4 regions of the Kitasatospora sp. NPDC023385 genome follow, and region 3 is predicted to be linked to each of the others. Evidence: riboswitches for the same ligand, from Rfam matches in the RefSeq annotation. Region 3 holds a riboswitch; each other region holds the start of a gene.

Region 1 (3,233 bases), on a different contig from region 3:
CCCAGTTGGCGACGGTCTGCTCGCGGACGCCCGAGCTCGGGTTGGCGGCCTCGACGTACTTGCCGCCGCCGACGTAGATGGCGACGTGGTAGACGCCGGAGTCCTGGCCGTTGTTGGACCAGAACAGCAGGTCGCCCGGCTGCAGGCTGTCCAGCGAGACGTGGGTGCTGGCGGCGGCCTGGTCGGCGGCGACGCGCGGGACGGAGATGCCCGCGGCGCGCAGCGCGGCCTGGGTCAGACCGGAGCAGTCCCAACCGCCGTTGCCGGTGCCGCCGTACACGTAGGCCTGGCCGACCTTCGACTCGGCGAAGGACACCGCGGCGGCCATGCTGCCGGTGGCGGCCGGGGCCGGGGTCTGGGTCTGCGCCGGGGCGGCCGGCTTGGGGGCGGCCGGCTTCGCAGCCTGGGTCTGCGCGGTCGGCTGGGCGTTCACGGCACCGCCGTTCGCGGACTGGCCGGACTTCTGCGAGCGGTTGAACCAGGTGAAGTCCGAACCGGCCTTGGCCGAGGAGGACTGGTCGGCGGAGGAGGACTGGTCAGCCGAGGCGGACGGCTGGGCCTGGCCGCGGTCGCCGAAGGACAGGTGCTGGCCCGGGTAGATGGTGTCCGGGCCCTCGGTCAGGGTGCCGCGGTTGAGCTCGTAGAGCCGCTGCCAGCCGCCCTGGACGTTGTTCTTGTCGGCGATGGCGGACAGCCAGTCGCCCGCCGCGACGGTGTAGTCGCCACTCTGGGCCTGCTGCTGGCGCTTCTGGGCCCAGTCGCTGGTGGCGGAGCCGGTGGCGGCCTGCGCGCCGTCCTGGGCGGGCGCGGCGGGCTTGGCCGGCTTCGCAGCCTGGGTCTGGGTCTGGGTCTGCGCCGGGGCCGGCTTGGCAGCCTGGGCGGCGGGCTTGGCGGCGGTCGAACCGGAGGCGGTGCCGGCCGAGGTGTCGACGGCGGCCGGAGCGCCGCCCTTGGTCAGGCCGGCCTGGATCGAGCAGACGGGCCAGGCGCCGGGGCCCTGCGAGGCGAGGACCTTCTCGGCGACGGCGATCTGCTGGTCCTTGGTGGCCTGGTTGGCCTGCGAGGCGTAGGCGGTGCCACCGAACGCGGCCCAGGTGCTGGAGGTGAACTGGAGGCCGCCGTAGAAGCCGTTGCCGGTGTTGATGCTCCAGTTGCCGCCGCTCTCGCACTGGGCGACCTTGTCCCAGGTGGCGACGGAGGCGGCGGAGGCGGTGCCGGAGACGAGGCACGGGATGGTGAGACCGATGCCCGCGACGCCGATGGCGGCGATCACGCGGCGGGTGCGGCCGGACAGACGGGTGCCGTTGGTGGGCAGCATGAAGACGCGGTCCTCTCCCACGCCTGCGAGGTGAGCTGTCGGATTCGGGCTGGAGTTGCCCGGCCGCGCTTGAGCGCGGCTTCACCCCTAGCCCTGAACCGTTCCGAAGAGCGGTCCGGGGCGACTTACCTGTGGTTCCCCCGCTCCTGCCGTGGTGCGTTTTCGCGCTGCCAGAACATCCGACGGCAGGACTCGGCGTCGCGGATGAACTGGGTCCGTGGAATCACGAACGGGGAGCACGTTAAGCAGACTTAAGTTCAAACTGCAAACACCTGTGACGCTCATCACGGTTTAGAGAGAAGTGCCAAAATGGCTGGCCATCATGATCGTAAATGATCGTTTTTCGGCAATCGCATTGCGGATGTGCACAACTGTCTTTGCCTCAGGAAAAGTGTGACGGAGCGTCGAGGCGCGGAGCCGCGTACTGCTCAAGTCAGGGGGAAGGCGTGATGCGAGCGCCGGAGAGTGCGCCGGTCAATTACCTGCAAATAGCGCCAGATCGGACATTTCTCTCCATGGTCGGCTTAACTCCGGTACGGCGCAGGAGGAGGAGCAAAGCGAAAGGGCCCGGAACGGAAGCCGTTCCGGGCCCTTCGTGCGCGTCGACGGACGCGCGGCGTCTACTGTCCGACAGACCTCTGGGCGGCCGCGTGGGCGCCGCGAGCGCCCTCCATGGCTCCCTCGGCCTCGGCGGCGGCCGCAGCCTCCGCCTCGGCCCGCGCCAGGTCCTCCGGGGACGGCGTGGGCAGCGCGGCCAGGTAGGTGGAGGCGATCAGCTGGCCGACGGTCGGGTAGGCGCCCAGCGGCGCGGCCGACGGGCAGCCGGTCTCCTCGGCGGCCGTGGCCAGCAGCTCGGAGTCGGCCTCCGGCCCGATCACCAGCGGGGCCAGCGCCGGGCGCTGCGAGCCCGTCTCCTTGAGGTGGTTGACGGCCGCGGCCACCGAGCCGGGCACGTCGAGTGCGGCGGCCACGACCGGGACGGCCAGTCGGGCGGCCAGCAGCACGCCGGTGATGCCGGCCGCGGCGGCCGCGTCCTCACCTCCGACGGTGGTCAGGACCACGCCGTCCGCGGCGGTCGCGATGGCGAACAGCCGGGCCCGGTCGGCACGGGCCAGCCCGGCCTCGGAGAGCCGTACGTGGACGGCCTCGGCGAGCAGCGGGTGCGGGCCGAGCGCGTCGGTGACGGGCGCGCCGTACTCGGCGGCGAGCGCGTGGAGTTCGGGCAGGAAGTGGTGCGGACCGGGCACCAGCGGCACCAGGACGGGCATCGGCAGCCCGGCCTCGGCGGTGGCCGCCAGGAGCTCGGCGACGGTGCGGTCGTCGCCGCCCCCGTCCTCGGCGAACGCGCGGGGGAGGTAGCCGACCGTCGCCTGGACGCCGTTCTGCTCGCTGCGGACGACTGAAAGCAGCTCCTCGACGACCGACCGGGACTCGGGCCCGGCGGTCGCGGGCACGGCGAGCACCAGGGCGGGGGCGCTGGCCGGGATCTCGGGGCGCTCGGGACGACGGTGGCGCCCCCGCGCACGGGAGCCTGGAGTGCGGACGGGCAGTGGCGCGCCCGGGATGGCTGCGGTGCTCATGCCGGAGATCGTAGGACATCGGCCCGTCAGGCCTGCAGTCGGCTGCCGCACAGGTTTCGGACGATCGCGGCACGGACCTGGTACGGACCCGGTGCGTTTCGGTCCCGGTTCGGGTGGTTTGCCTACAATCCGGACATACTTCGCCCAACCCCCGTGTGAGTGTGGGCCATTGCCTTGACGTGCCCAGCGGGGCGCGGCGTTGCGGCTGTGGTGCGTGAGATGTCTCACAGTATGGAGGTCGCCTGACGCAGGGTCACGGCGGTGCGACTCCCGGCATTCGAAGATCAACATTCAGCGGGGGGCTGCTCACGGCCGGTTATCGCGCGCTCGACGAT
Region 2 (3,233 bases), on a different contig from region 3:
GCGCCACCCCGACGTCTTCCCGACCGCCGTGGCCCTCTCCGCCTACTACGCGGCCGCCGACGACCCGACCACGGGCGACCTCTTCGGCGGCAGCAAGCGGCGCCGCGACGAGGCCGACCTGATGTGGCGGCTGAAGAACCTGCCGCAGCCGAAGGCGTCCGTGCTGCTGGCCGGCACCAAGAAGGGCGACGGCAACTACCGCCAGGAGACCGAGGCCTTCGTCAACGCGGTGCAGAGCCCGATGGCGGTCTCGTACAGCATGCTGGAGAACGGCGGCCACAACTTCGAGACGTGGAGCGCGCTGCTGCCGTCCTCCCTGGAGTGGCTGTCGCAGCACCTCAAGGTGCCGAACCAGACCGCCTGACAGCCGGACCGGGCCCGCCCGACGACCAAGCATCCGAACGACCCGCACCCCCGGAGCCCGAGGCCTCAGAGCCTCGACGCCCCAGAGCTTCGACGCCCCAGAGCTTCGACGCCCCGGGGGGTGCGGTGGTCGCGCGGCTCAGGCCACCTGCTCCAGCGTCCCGGTGTGCAGTTCGCCGACCCGGCCGCCCTCGCCCTCGAAGGTCCAGAAGGCCCGCACCGTCAGCTTGCCAAGGTCCATCACGTGGCTGACGGTGATCCCGCTCTGCTCCGTCCAGCTGACGAAGTAGACCTCCGGCGCGACCTCGGCGACGTGCAGCCGCACGTCCTCCCACTGGCCCGCGGACTCGCCGAGGCCCTCCCAGCGCAGCCGAGTGCCGTCGGCCGAGTAGGTGTTGCGGAAGGCCGCGCCGTTGTCGGCCCGGAAGAGGTAGGTGCGGCCGGCGAAGGCGGGCAAGGGCGCGATCATGGTGGGGCGGCTCCTCGTGTCCGTGTGGGGTGCTCTTGTGCACTGCGGAAGATGTCAGGCCTCCAATTTATCCGACCGGGTGCACTCGGTCGGCCCTTTGCCACGGTCCGGTCCCGTCTGATCCGCCACCGTCGCGTCCGGCAGGGAGCGCGTCCCGGGGAGGGGCCCTTTCGATCTGGCCGCCTGCTCGCCGACCGCCCGCCGTCCGCCCAATCGGGGATTGATCCAACTCCGCCGCCACGCAGCGTCGTTGATCGACACCACTGTGAGCTGCACGACAACCGGCCCGGCAGAGTTGTCCGTTCACGTACGGCCTGCCTAGCCTGCAACGGTCGTCCGCCCTCGCGGACCCCGCCGCCGGGACGCCGAGTCCCGTCCACCCGTCGGCGGGTCACCGAGCACCACAGCGGACGGGAGCGGGGGAACCAAGGTCGGCGCCCGGCTCGTGCGCTCATGCGTACGGACCGCGGCTAGGGGTGAAGCCGCTCCTCAGGCGGCCGGGCAACTGCAGCCCGAACCCGACAGCTCACCTCGCAGGCGTCGCAGAGGTCATCTCATGCTCAAGCCTGCCCAGCGCCACGCGCCGCGCCACGCCCGCCCGTCCCGCCACGGCCGCAACGCCGCGCTCGCCGCCACCGGGGCCCTCGCCATCACCGGCGCCGGCCTGCTCGGACTGCCGTCCGTCGCCGGTGCCCAGGCGGCCACCGCGCCGACCGTCACCCAGGACCGCCTCGCCCCCGCCACCATGGTCGCGGGCAAGGCCACCGCGGCCTCGCTCGGCCTGCACTCCTCGGCCTGCTTCACCGCGAAGACCGTGGGCGTGGGCGTGCGCGACGCCCACGGCGCCAACCTGGACTTCCCCGGCAACGCCTCCAACGTGCAGATCTGCCCGAGCGGGGTGAACTTCACCAGCGGTGCGCGCACCCTGCCCGCCGGGACGTACAGCCAGTTCGGCTTCTGGCAGGACCTCGGCGGCGCCTGGCACAACCTGCCCGCGCAGCAGCTGGTGGTCTCCGCGGCCGGTACGTCCACGCCGAACCCGTCCCCGACGGCCACCCCGTCTCCGACGACCACCCCGACCGCCACGCCGACCACCACCCCGACGGCCTCCCCGAGCGCCACGGCGAGCCCGACCACCCCGGCGCCGTCGTCGCCGGTCGCCGGCAAGGCGCTGACCTGGTCCGACGACTTCAACAGCCCGATCAGCTGGGGCCAGCGCTGGGTCGGCGACAAGAGCACGGCGTACAAGTACGGCAACCACAACCCGGGCGACAACAAGCTGGACTGGCTGAACAAGAACAACGTCAGCGTCGCCAACGGGGTCGCCACCTTCACCGCCACGCCCGGCGGCCCGGCCATGGAGGACGGCACGCAGTCCTGGAACACCGGCTTCCTGACCACCGAGGGCTCCAGCGAGGGCTTCCAGGTCAAGACCGGGGACTACGCCGAGACCCGGGTCAAGCTGCCCTCCGGAACCGGCGCCTGGCCGGCCCTGTGGACCTGGAAGAACGGCAACGGGGAGATCGACTCCTTCGAGTACCACCCCGACAACCCGAACCTGCTGGAGCTGACCAACCACGTCAACCCGGGCAACCCCAAGTACTACACCGACGCGAGCGCCATCGCGAAGGACCAGTGGGTGACCATCGGCACCTACTACGGCGCCAACTCGGTGGACTGGTACGTCAACGGCGCCAAGGTCTTCTCGGACGGCAAGGGCGTCGGCGCCAACTGGTCGGCGTACCTGATCCTCAACCTGTCGGTGTGCGCGGGGAAGTACCACCCCGCGCCGCAGGGGACCGCCCCGATCACCATGGCCGCCGACTACGTCCGCGTCTACCGCTAGACCCGGGCCCGCGTAGGCCCGCAGCCACGCAGGCCCACAGCCACACGGGCCCACAGTCATACGGGCCCGGGCCCGCGCAGGCCCAGGCCCGCGTGGACCCGGGCCTGCGTGGTCCGGGAACCGGCAGCTCTCAGGAACCGGCAGCCGTAGCGACCACCGTGATGTCGAACGGCTGCCGGTCGTTGTTCCCGTCCTGGTCGTCCGCGCCGTGCACCGCGACCGAGCCGCCGTGGAGCGTGCCGATCGGCAGCTCGGGGGAGAGCCGGACCGGGATGAGCGCGGTCGCGCTGCGCAGGGACGGCAGTCCGGGGCCGAAGACGCAGCGGACCTGCCGACCGCGCTCCAGGACCCTGCAGTCCTGGGGGAAGAACGGGCCCTCGGCGCTGACGCCCCTCGGCAGGGTGACCACGACGGTGAACGGCGATGCGGTGGTGTCCGGGCCGCCGTTGGCGACGAAGGCGTGGACGGTCGTGGTGCCGCCGGGCGGCGCCGGGTCCGGATCGAGCCGGACCACCGCCAGGTCGGAGTCGGACGGCACGGCCGCCGGAGCGGGCA
Region 3 (3,233 bases):
CAGCGCGTGCAGCGCGTCCACGTCACCCTCGGTGTGGTGGTACTCGCGGATGGCCAGCCGGGGGCCGGTGAGTCGTACGGGGACCATGGCTGCCGACCCTACCCGCGCCCGGCGGCTACCGTTCGGACTATGAACGACGAAGACCTGCGGCTCCCCCCGCGCACCAGGGCCGCCGACCTGCTCGCCTGGGCGGCCGAGCAGGGCCGCGCGCCGGTGGCCGAGGCGCCACTGCGCGCGGTGCTGGCACTGCTGGAGCTGGGCGACGGCAGGATGCACGACGGCTGGCCCGAACTGACCTCGAACGCGGTGGAGCACCTCCTGTACGAGCGGCTCCACCTGTACGTCCAACCCGCGCCCGAGGAGGATCCGCTCGCGTACGGCGACGCCGTCCGGCTGCTGGTCGACCACCAGCGGGCGGCCCGTCGGCTCAACGCCAAGCGCCAGGAGCGGCTGCACGCGGAGGCCGAGTGGCAGGGCGAGGTCGCGGCCGGGCTGCTGCGCCGCGCCGACCTGGTGACCTGGCCCCGGCTGTACGCGGTGCTGCTGCACGCGCACGGGGTGGAGGTCGCGGACGGGGAAGCGGTGCGGGCCTGGCTGACCGGCTTCGCCGAGCTGGCGGAGGAGGAGCGGCTCGCCGCGTACGAGGCGCTGGCTCCGGCCGGCTGGCTGGACGAGCCGGACCCGCAGGGCTGGGGGCTCGGCCGGCTGCTGTCGGTCGGCATGGCCACCGACGGCGCGCGGCGGCTGCTGGAGCAGGGCCTGATGCGGCGCAGCTACCGCAACCTGGCCGAGCTGACCGCGCTGGGCCGGCCGATGCCGGACGAACTGGCCGGGGACTTCGGGCAGTTCGAGGAGGCGGCGGTCGGGGCGGCGCTCGACCTGTTCGGCGAGTGGACGGTGCCGGGGCTGCCGCGGCTGCTGGTGGAGGAGTTCCCGGAGCTGGCGCCGGAGCCGGGCCCGGAGGAGATCGACGCGTACCTGGCGCAGTTGCCCGCGGAGGAATGACGTACGGCGCGGCGCCCCCGGAGACCGCCGGGCGGCCGGGCGGGGGCGCCGTGCTGCGCGCCGGGTGTCAGGGGGTGAGGCCGCGCTGCTCGAGCCAGGTCTCCGGGTCGACCGGGGCGCCGCCGCCGGGGCGGACTTCCAGGTGCAGGTGCGGGCCGGTGACGTTGCCGGTCGCGCCGACCTTGCCGATCTGCTGGCCGGAGGTGACCTGGCCGGAGCCCTTGATGATCGAGGAGAGGTGGCAGTACCAGATCTCGGTGCCGTCGGGCAGCGTCTCGACGATCCGGTAGCCGTACGAGCCGGACCAGCCGGCCGAGGTGATGGTGCCCTGGCCGAGCGCGTGGACGGGGGTGCCGGTGTCGGCGGCGAAGTCGAGGCCGGTGTGCAGGTTGGCCCAGTACCGGGCGCTCTGGCCGTAGTGCGCGGAGAGCCGGTAGTCCTTCACCGGGAGGGTGAGGGCGGCGGCCTTGGCCCGCTCGGCCTCGTCGGCGGCCCGCTTGGCCTCGGCCTCCTTGGCGGCGGCCTTGGCCTCGGCCTCCTGCGCGGCCTGCACGCGGGCGCCTTCCTCGGCGGCGGTGCGCTGGCTGTCGGCCTGCTGCTGGATGCGGGCGGCGAGCGCGAGGCCGGGGTCGGCGGAGAGGGCGACCGGGGTCTCGTCCGGGGCCTCGACGGCGGGGGCGGCGGCCGGGGTGGCGGAGGCGAAGCCGGTGGCGCCCAGGGTGGCCGCGACGGCGGTGACGCCGAGCAGCGGGGAGGCTCCGCGGGTCTGACGCGGCATCCGGTGCCGGTTGGTGTCGGCTTCCGGGACGAAGCCTTCCGGGCCGGAACCCTCCGGGTCGAAGCCTTCCGGGCCGACGGCCTCGGGGCCGTCCGGGCCGGGGTGGTCGAGGAGCCGGGTACCGGTTGCGGGGCCGGCCGGGTGTGCCGGGGTGTGCGTCGACGCCACGGAGGCGCGCTCCTTTCCTTCCTTCGCGCCTACCGGGTTAGCTGACGGGTTCGGAGCAGGAAGGTCTCCTACGGCCGGGCCGGAGCCCCGCCGATTCACCCCAGGGAACGTGGTTCCCCGGCTCCCTGACCTGCCCGGAGGCCGGCCGGTGGGATTAGGCGACGGCGCACGGTGCCGTCTGGGTACGGCGTTGAAGACCGCGCTGCGTTATCAAACGTTAATCCTAGGAGGCTCTGATTCCAAGCCATCCGTCGGGGACGGCCGGGGAGCGAGTGATCGGACGTCAACGAACGACCCTTCATCCGAGCACTCATCTGAGTACTCCTACTCATGTGCGGCCCGACGGGGTGGCCGCATCCTGACGTCATGAGCGCACCGATGCAGAACGGCACGACGGCCGCCTACCACGTCCAGGCCGTCCTTTCCTTCGCCCTGTCGGGCACCGCCCTCGCCGCCGGGATCGCCTACCTGCCGGTCGGCGGCTGGACCCGGGCCTTCCTCGGGATCGGCCTCCTCTACACCGTCACCTCGGCGTTCACGCTGGCGAAGGTGATCCGGGACCGGCACGAATCGAACGACATCGTCAGCCGGGTGGACCAGGCCCGGCTGGAGAAGCTGCTCGCCGAGCACGACCCGTTCAAGGTGGAGGGGGTCTGAGCCCGCCGCCCCCGACCGGCTCGTCACCACCCTCACCACCGCGCTCCGCGCCTGGCCCGCGGAGGAAGCCGGCCCGCGGACCCGAGGGGGAGCCCGGGCGGGGGACGGTGTGGTGCTGCCACTCCTGCACCGGACGCCGCCCTTCGGCGACACCCTGCACACACGCCCCACACATCCTGGGAAGCGAATCAGCCATCGGGCGTGGCCCGGACGCTGCACGACGGCCCGGCCGGAGCCAGACCGAGGCAGCGTCAGGCCCGGCGATCGGGGTCGAACGAGGCCGGATAGAGACCGGATTGACTCGATATTGACGAGATCCGGTCACTTGGCGAGATCCGTTCACACCTTCGTAGGATCATCACCCTAGAATTCGCGGCGTGACGATGACTCAGTGGTCCGTAACGGCAACCGGCATACTCGCCGTCCTCGCCCTCGTGGCCGCCGCGCGGTACCGCGCCGTGTCCGTCACCCAGCGCGGCCGGGCCGACGCCCTCCAGCGCTCGCTGCACATCGCCGGTGAACACCTCCTCCTCGAACGCAGCCGCCGCGGCGCCGAACTGGCGGCCGTCCAGCAGGAGCAGGAACTCACCGCCTCCACCCAGCGCGCCTTCCTCAGCGTCGCCCG
Region 4 (3,233 bases), on a different contig from region 3:
CTGCTGTCCGCCGCCCGCTCCGGCCAGCCCGTCCACCGCAGCTGAGACGGGCTCACCGCTCGACGGCGCCCTCCAGCACGATCCGCCCCATCCGCGCGTACCGCACCGGCCGCCACCGGCGCACCGCGAGCGCCGGCACCGCCGGCGAGACCGCCCCCAGCTGTGAGCGCGCTCTCGAACGACCCCAGCCGCCCCCGACCACCCCCAGCCACCCCTGGCCGACCCCGGAAAAGGCAGTGGCCGGCCCGGCTCGTGAGGGAGGTTGGTCCCACGAGCCGGGCCGGCCTGGGCGTGTCCCGCGCCCATGTCCGCCGTACGGCGATCACCCGGTCGAGCGGTCACCCGACATGACCATCCCGGAGGATCGATTCGCTCCGCAGCAGCGGTGGTTCCTGAAGCCCCGGAAGGGTCAGAGCGCGACGCCGTGCGCGCGCAGGTAGGCGACCGGGTCGATGTCCGAGCCGTACTCCGGACCGGTGCGGATCTCGAAGTGCAGGTGCGGGCCGGTCACGTTGCCGGTGGCGCCGGAGAGGCCGAGCTGCTGGCCGACGGTGACGGTCTGACCGATCTTCACACCGATCGACGAGAGGTGCGCGTACTGCGCGTACTTGCCGTCGGCGAGCTTGATCTCGACCTCGTTGCCGTAGGCGCCGCCGTTGCCGGCCTTGACCACGACACCGTTGGCGACGGCGCGCAGCGGGGTGCCGGTGGAGGCGACGAAGTCCTGGCCGGTGTGGTGGCCGGAGGCCCACATCGAGCCGGCCACGCCGTAGGCCTCACCCAGCACCGGGTTGGCCAGCGGGGCGACGTAGCCGGAGGTGGCGGCGACCGGAGCGGCCGTCACGGCCTGGGCCGGGGCGGCGGTCTGGACCTGGGTCTGCACCTGGGCGGCCGGCTTGGCGGCTTCGGTCTTGACCTGGACCTGGACCTGGGCCTGCGGCTTTGCGGCCGCGGCGGCCTGGGTGACCGGCGCAGTCGGCTTGGCGGGAGCGGCCGGCTTCGCCGGGGCGGCGTCCGCGGACGGCGCGGCGGGGTGGCCGGCGATCGCGAGCTGCTGGCCCGGGAAGATCAGGTTCGGGTTGGCGCCGACGACCGAGCGGTTCTGCTCGAACAGCGCCTGCCAGCCACCGTCGACGTGCTTGACGTCGGCGATCTTGGACAGGGTGTCGCCGCTGACGACGCGGTAGCTCTCGTGCGCGGTGGGCGCGGTGGGCGCGGCAGGCGCGGCGGTCTGGGCGGCCGGCTGGGCCTCGGCGCCGGCGGCGGACTGCACAACCGGGGCGGCCGGGGCAACCGGGGAGGTGTGCGCCTGGGCGCTCACCGCGGTCACGAGCGGAAGGACGAACGAGACGCCGGTGACGGCGGTGGCGATGCCGATACGGGCGGCGCGGGGCAGGACGATACGACGGGCCTGTGCAGGCATGGAACTTTCCTCTCCGACGCCTGCGAGGTGAGCTGTCGGGTTCGGGCTGGAGTTGCCCGGCCGCATGCGCGGCTTCACCCCTAGCCGGCCCTGGTCGTCCGCGCCCTGAGGCGCGAACTCCGGTCCGGCGACTTACCTGTGGGTCCCCCGCTCCTGCCGTACAGAGTTCAGTTCGAACCACCGGGCAGCGGCAGGATTCGGCGTTCCGCCCGGCGGATCCGTCCGGACTGGCCGGGCGGTCGCTGAACTAAAACCCATCCGTTCGGGTGAAGCAATGTCGATCTCTTGAATCGACAACCACCTACCGCCCCGCGGTGACCCTCCGGATGCCCCCCTGCACGATGCGTACACAATCCATTCACCGCGCGCCACTGATCCACGACCCTCCGCCCACATCCCCAACACTGCGCAGCCAGCCCATCACGCAGCGCATCCGACCGACACACCCGCCGGTGACCCTTGTCACGTACGCCCCACGGGGCGCAGGATCGGGCCGTGTCCACCTCCGAGGCCGGCACCCTGCGCCTGGGCACCGCGCAGGGTCGCTGGGTACTAATGGCGACCGTGCTCGGCTCCAGCATGGCGATGCTCGACGGCACCGTGGTGAACGTCGCCCTGCCCCGAATCGGCACCGACCTCGGTGCCTCCCTGGCGTCCCTGCAATGGACCCTGAACGCCTATCTGCTCACGCTGGCGGGCCTGATCCTGCTCGGCGGCGCGCTCGGCGACCGGTACGGCCGGCGCCGGGTCTTCCTGATCGGCGTGGTCTGGTTCGCCGTCGCCTCCGCGACCTGCGCCGCCGCACCGAACATCCAGGTCCTGATCGCCGCCCGCGCCGTGCAGGGCATCGGCGGGGCGCTGCTCACCCCGGGCTCGCTCGCCATGCTCCAGGCCGTCTTCCACCCTGACGACCGCTCGGCCGCGGTGGGCCTGTGGTCCGGCCTCGGCGGGGTGTCGGCCGCGATCGGCCCCTTCCTCGGCGGCTGGCTGGTCGACGGCCCCGGCTGGCGCTGGATCTTCCTGCTGAACCTGCCGCTCGCCGCCGCCGTGATCGCGGTCACCACCCGGTCCGTGCCGGAGAGCCGGGACGAGAGCGCGTCCGGCCGCTTCGACGCGCCCGGCGCGGTGCTCGCCGCGCTCGCCCTCGGCGCGATCACCTACGCACTGACCGCCGCCGGGGAGGGCGTCTCCGCCACGGTGTGGGTCAGCGGGGTGATGGGTGTCCTGCTCGGCGCCGCCTTCGTGGTCGTCGAACGGCGCGCGGTCGAGCCGATGCTGCCGCTCGGCCTGTTCTCCTCCCGGCTGTTCACCGCCGTGAACCTGGTCACGCTGTGCGTGTACGCGGCGTTCAGCGGCGTCTTCTTCCTGCTGGTGGTGCAGTTGCAGATCGTCGCCGGCTTCTCGCCGCTGGTCTCGGGTTTCGCACTGGTGCCGATCACGGTGCTGATGCTGGCGCTGTCGGCCCGCGCGGGTCGGCTCGGCAAGCGGATCGGCCCGCGCATCCCGCTCACCGTCGGCCCGCTGCTGTGCGCCGCCGGGGTACTGCTGATGCTGCGCACCGGCCCGCACTCCTCGTACTGGGCGGACGTGCTGCCCGCCGTCACGGTGATGGGCTTCGGCATGACGCTGCTGGTCGCGCCGTTGACAGCCACCGTGCTGGCCGCCGTCGAGGTCCGGCACGCGGGCATCGCCAGCGGGGTCAACAACGCCGCCGCCCGGGCGGCCGGCCTGCTCGCGGTGGCGGCTCTCCCGGCGCTGGCCGGGCTGAGCGGCGACGCCTACCGGGTGCCGTCCGCCGTCGACTCCGCCT

What was found. Region 3 has a riboswitch for cyclic di-AMP ahead of AC0B61_RS29335 (M23 family metallopeptidase). Riboswitches for the same ligand answer to the same signal wherever they lie in the genome.
Region 1: linked by a shared signal. The riboswitch ahead of AC0B61_RS00085 (transglycosylase family protein) and the one ahead of AC0B61_RS29335 (M23 family metallopeptidase) in region 3 are both predicted to bind cyclic di-AMP.
Region 2: linked by a shared signal. The riboswitch ahead of AC0B61_RS00895 (glycoside hydrolase family 16 protein) and the one ahead of AC0B61_RS29335 (M23 family metallopeptidase) in region 3 are both predicted to bind cyclic di-AMP.
Region 4: linked by a shared signal. The riboswitch ahead of AC0B61_RS21845 (M23 family metallopeptidase) and the one ahead of AC0B61_RS29335 (M23 family metallopeptidase) in region 3 are both predicted to bind cyclic di-AMP.

Annotation. Positions count from the first base shown of each region.
Region 1 is NZ_JBVOOL010000001.1:14,698-17,930, reverse strand. Features, by position in the region: gene AC0B61_RS00085 (transglycosylase family protein) at 1-1,339, opposite strand, end outside; cyclic di-AMP (ydaO/yuaA leader) riboswitch at 1,326-1,495, opposite strand; gene AC0B61_RS00080 (sirohydrochlorin chelatase family protein) at 1,939-2,898, opposite strand.
Region 2 is NZ_JBVOOL010000001.1:204,001-207,233, reverse strand. Features, by position in the region: gene AC0B61_RS00905 (alpha/beta hydrolase) at 1-364, shown strand, start outside; gene AC0B61_RS00900 (phenolic acid decarboxylase) at 503-832, opposite strand; cyclic di-AMP (ydaO/yuaA leader) riboswitch at 1,222-1,387, shown strand; gene AC0B61_RS00895 (glycoside hydrolase family 16 protein) at 1,389-2,678, shown strand; gene AC0B61_RS00890 (hypothetical protein) at 2,809-3,233, opposite strand, start outside.
Region 3 is NZ_JBVOOL010000024.1:61,235-64,467, reverse strand. Features, by position in the region: gene AC0B61_RS29345 (GNAT family N-acetyltransferase) at 1-87, opposite strand, end outside; gene AC0B61_RS29340 (hypothetical protein) at 130-1,005, shown strand; gene AC0B61_RS29335 (M23 family metallopeptidase) at 1,073-1,951, opposite strand; cyclic di-AMP (ydaO/yuaA leader) riboswitch at 1,964-2,122, opposite strand; gene AC0B61_RS29330 (YiaA/YiaB family inner membrane protein) at 2,318-2,608, shown strand; gene AC0B61_RS29325 (ATP-binding protein) at 2,992-3,233, shown strand, end outside.
Region 4 is NZ_JBVOOL010000013.1:210,956-214,188, forward strand. Features, by position in the region: gene AC0B61_RS21840 (DUF2470 domain-containing protein) at 1-45, shown strand, start outside; gene AC0B61_RS21845 (M23 family metallopeptidase) at 410-1,423, opposite strand; cyclic di-AMP (ydaO/yuaA leader) riboswitch at 1,426-1,606, opposite strand; gene AC0B61_RS21850 (MFS transporter) at 1,979-3,233, shown strand, end outside.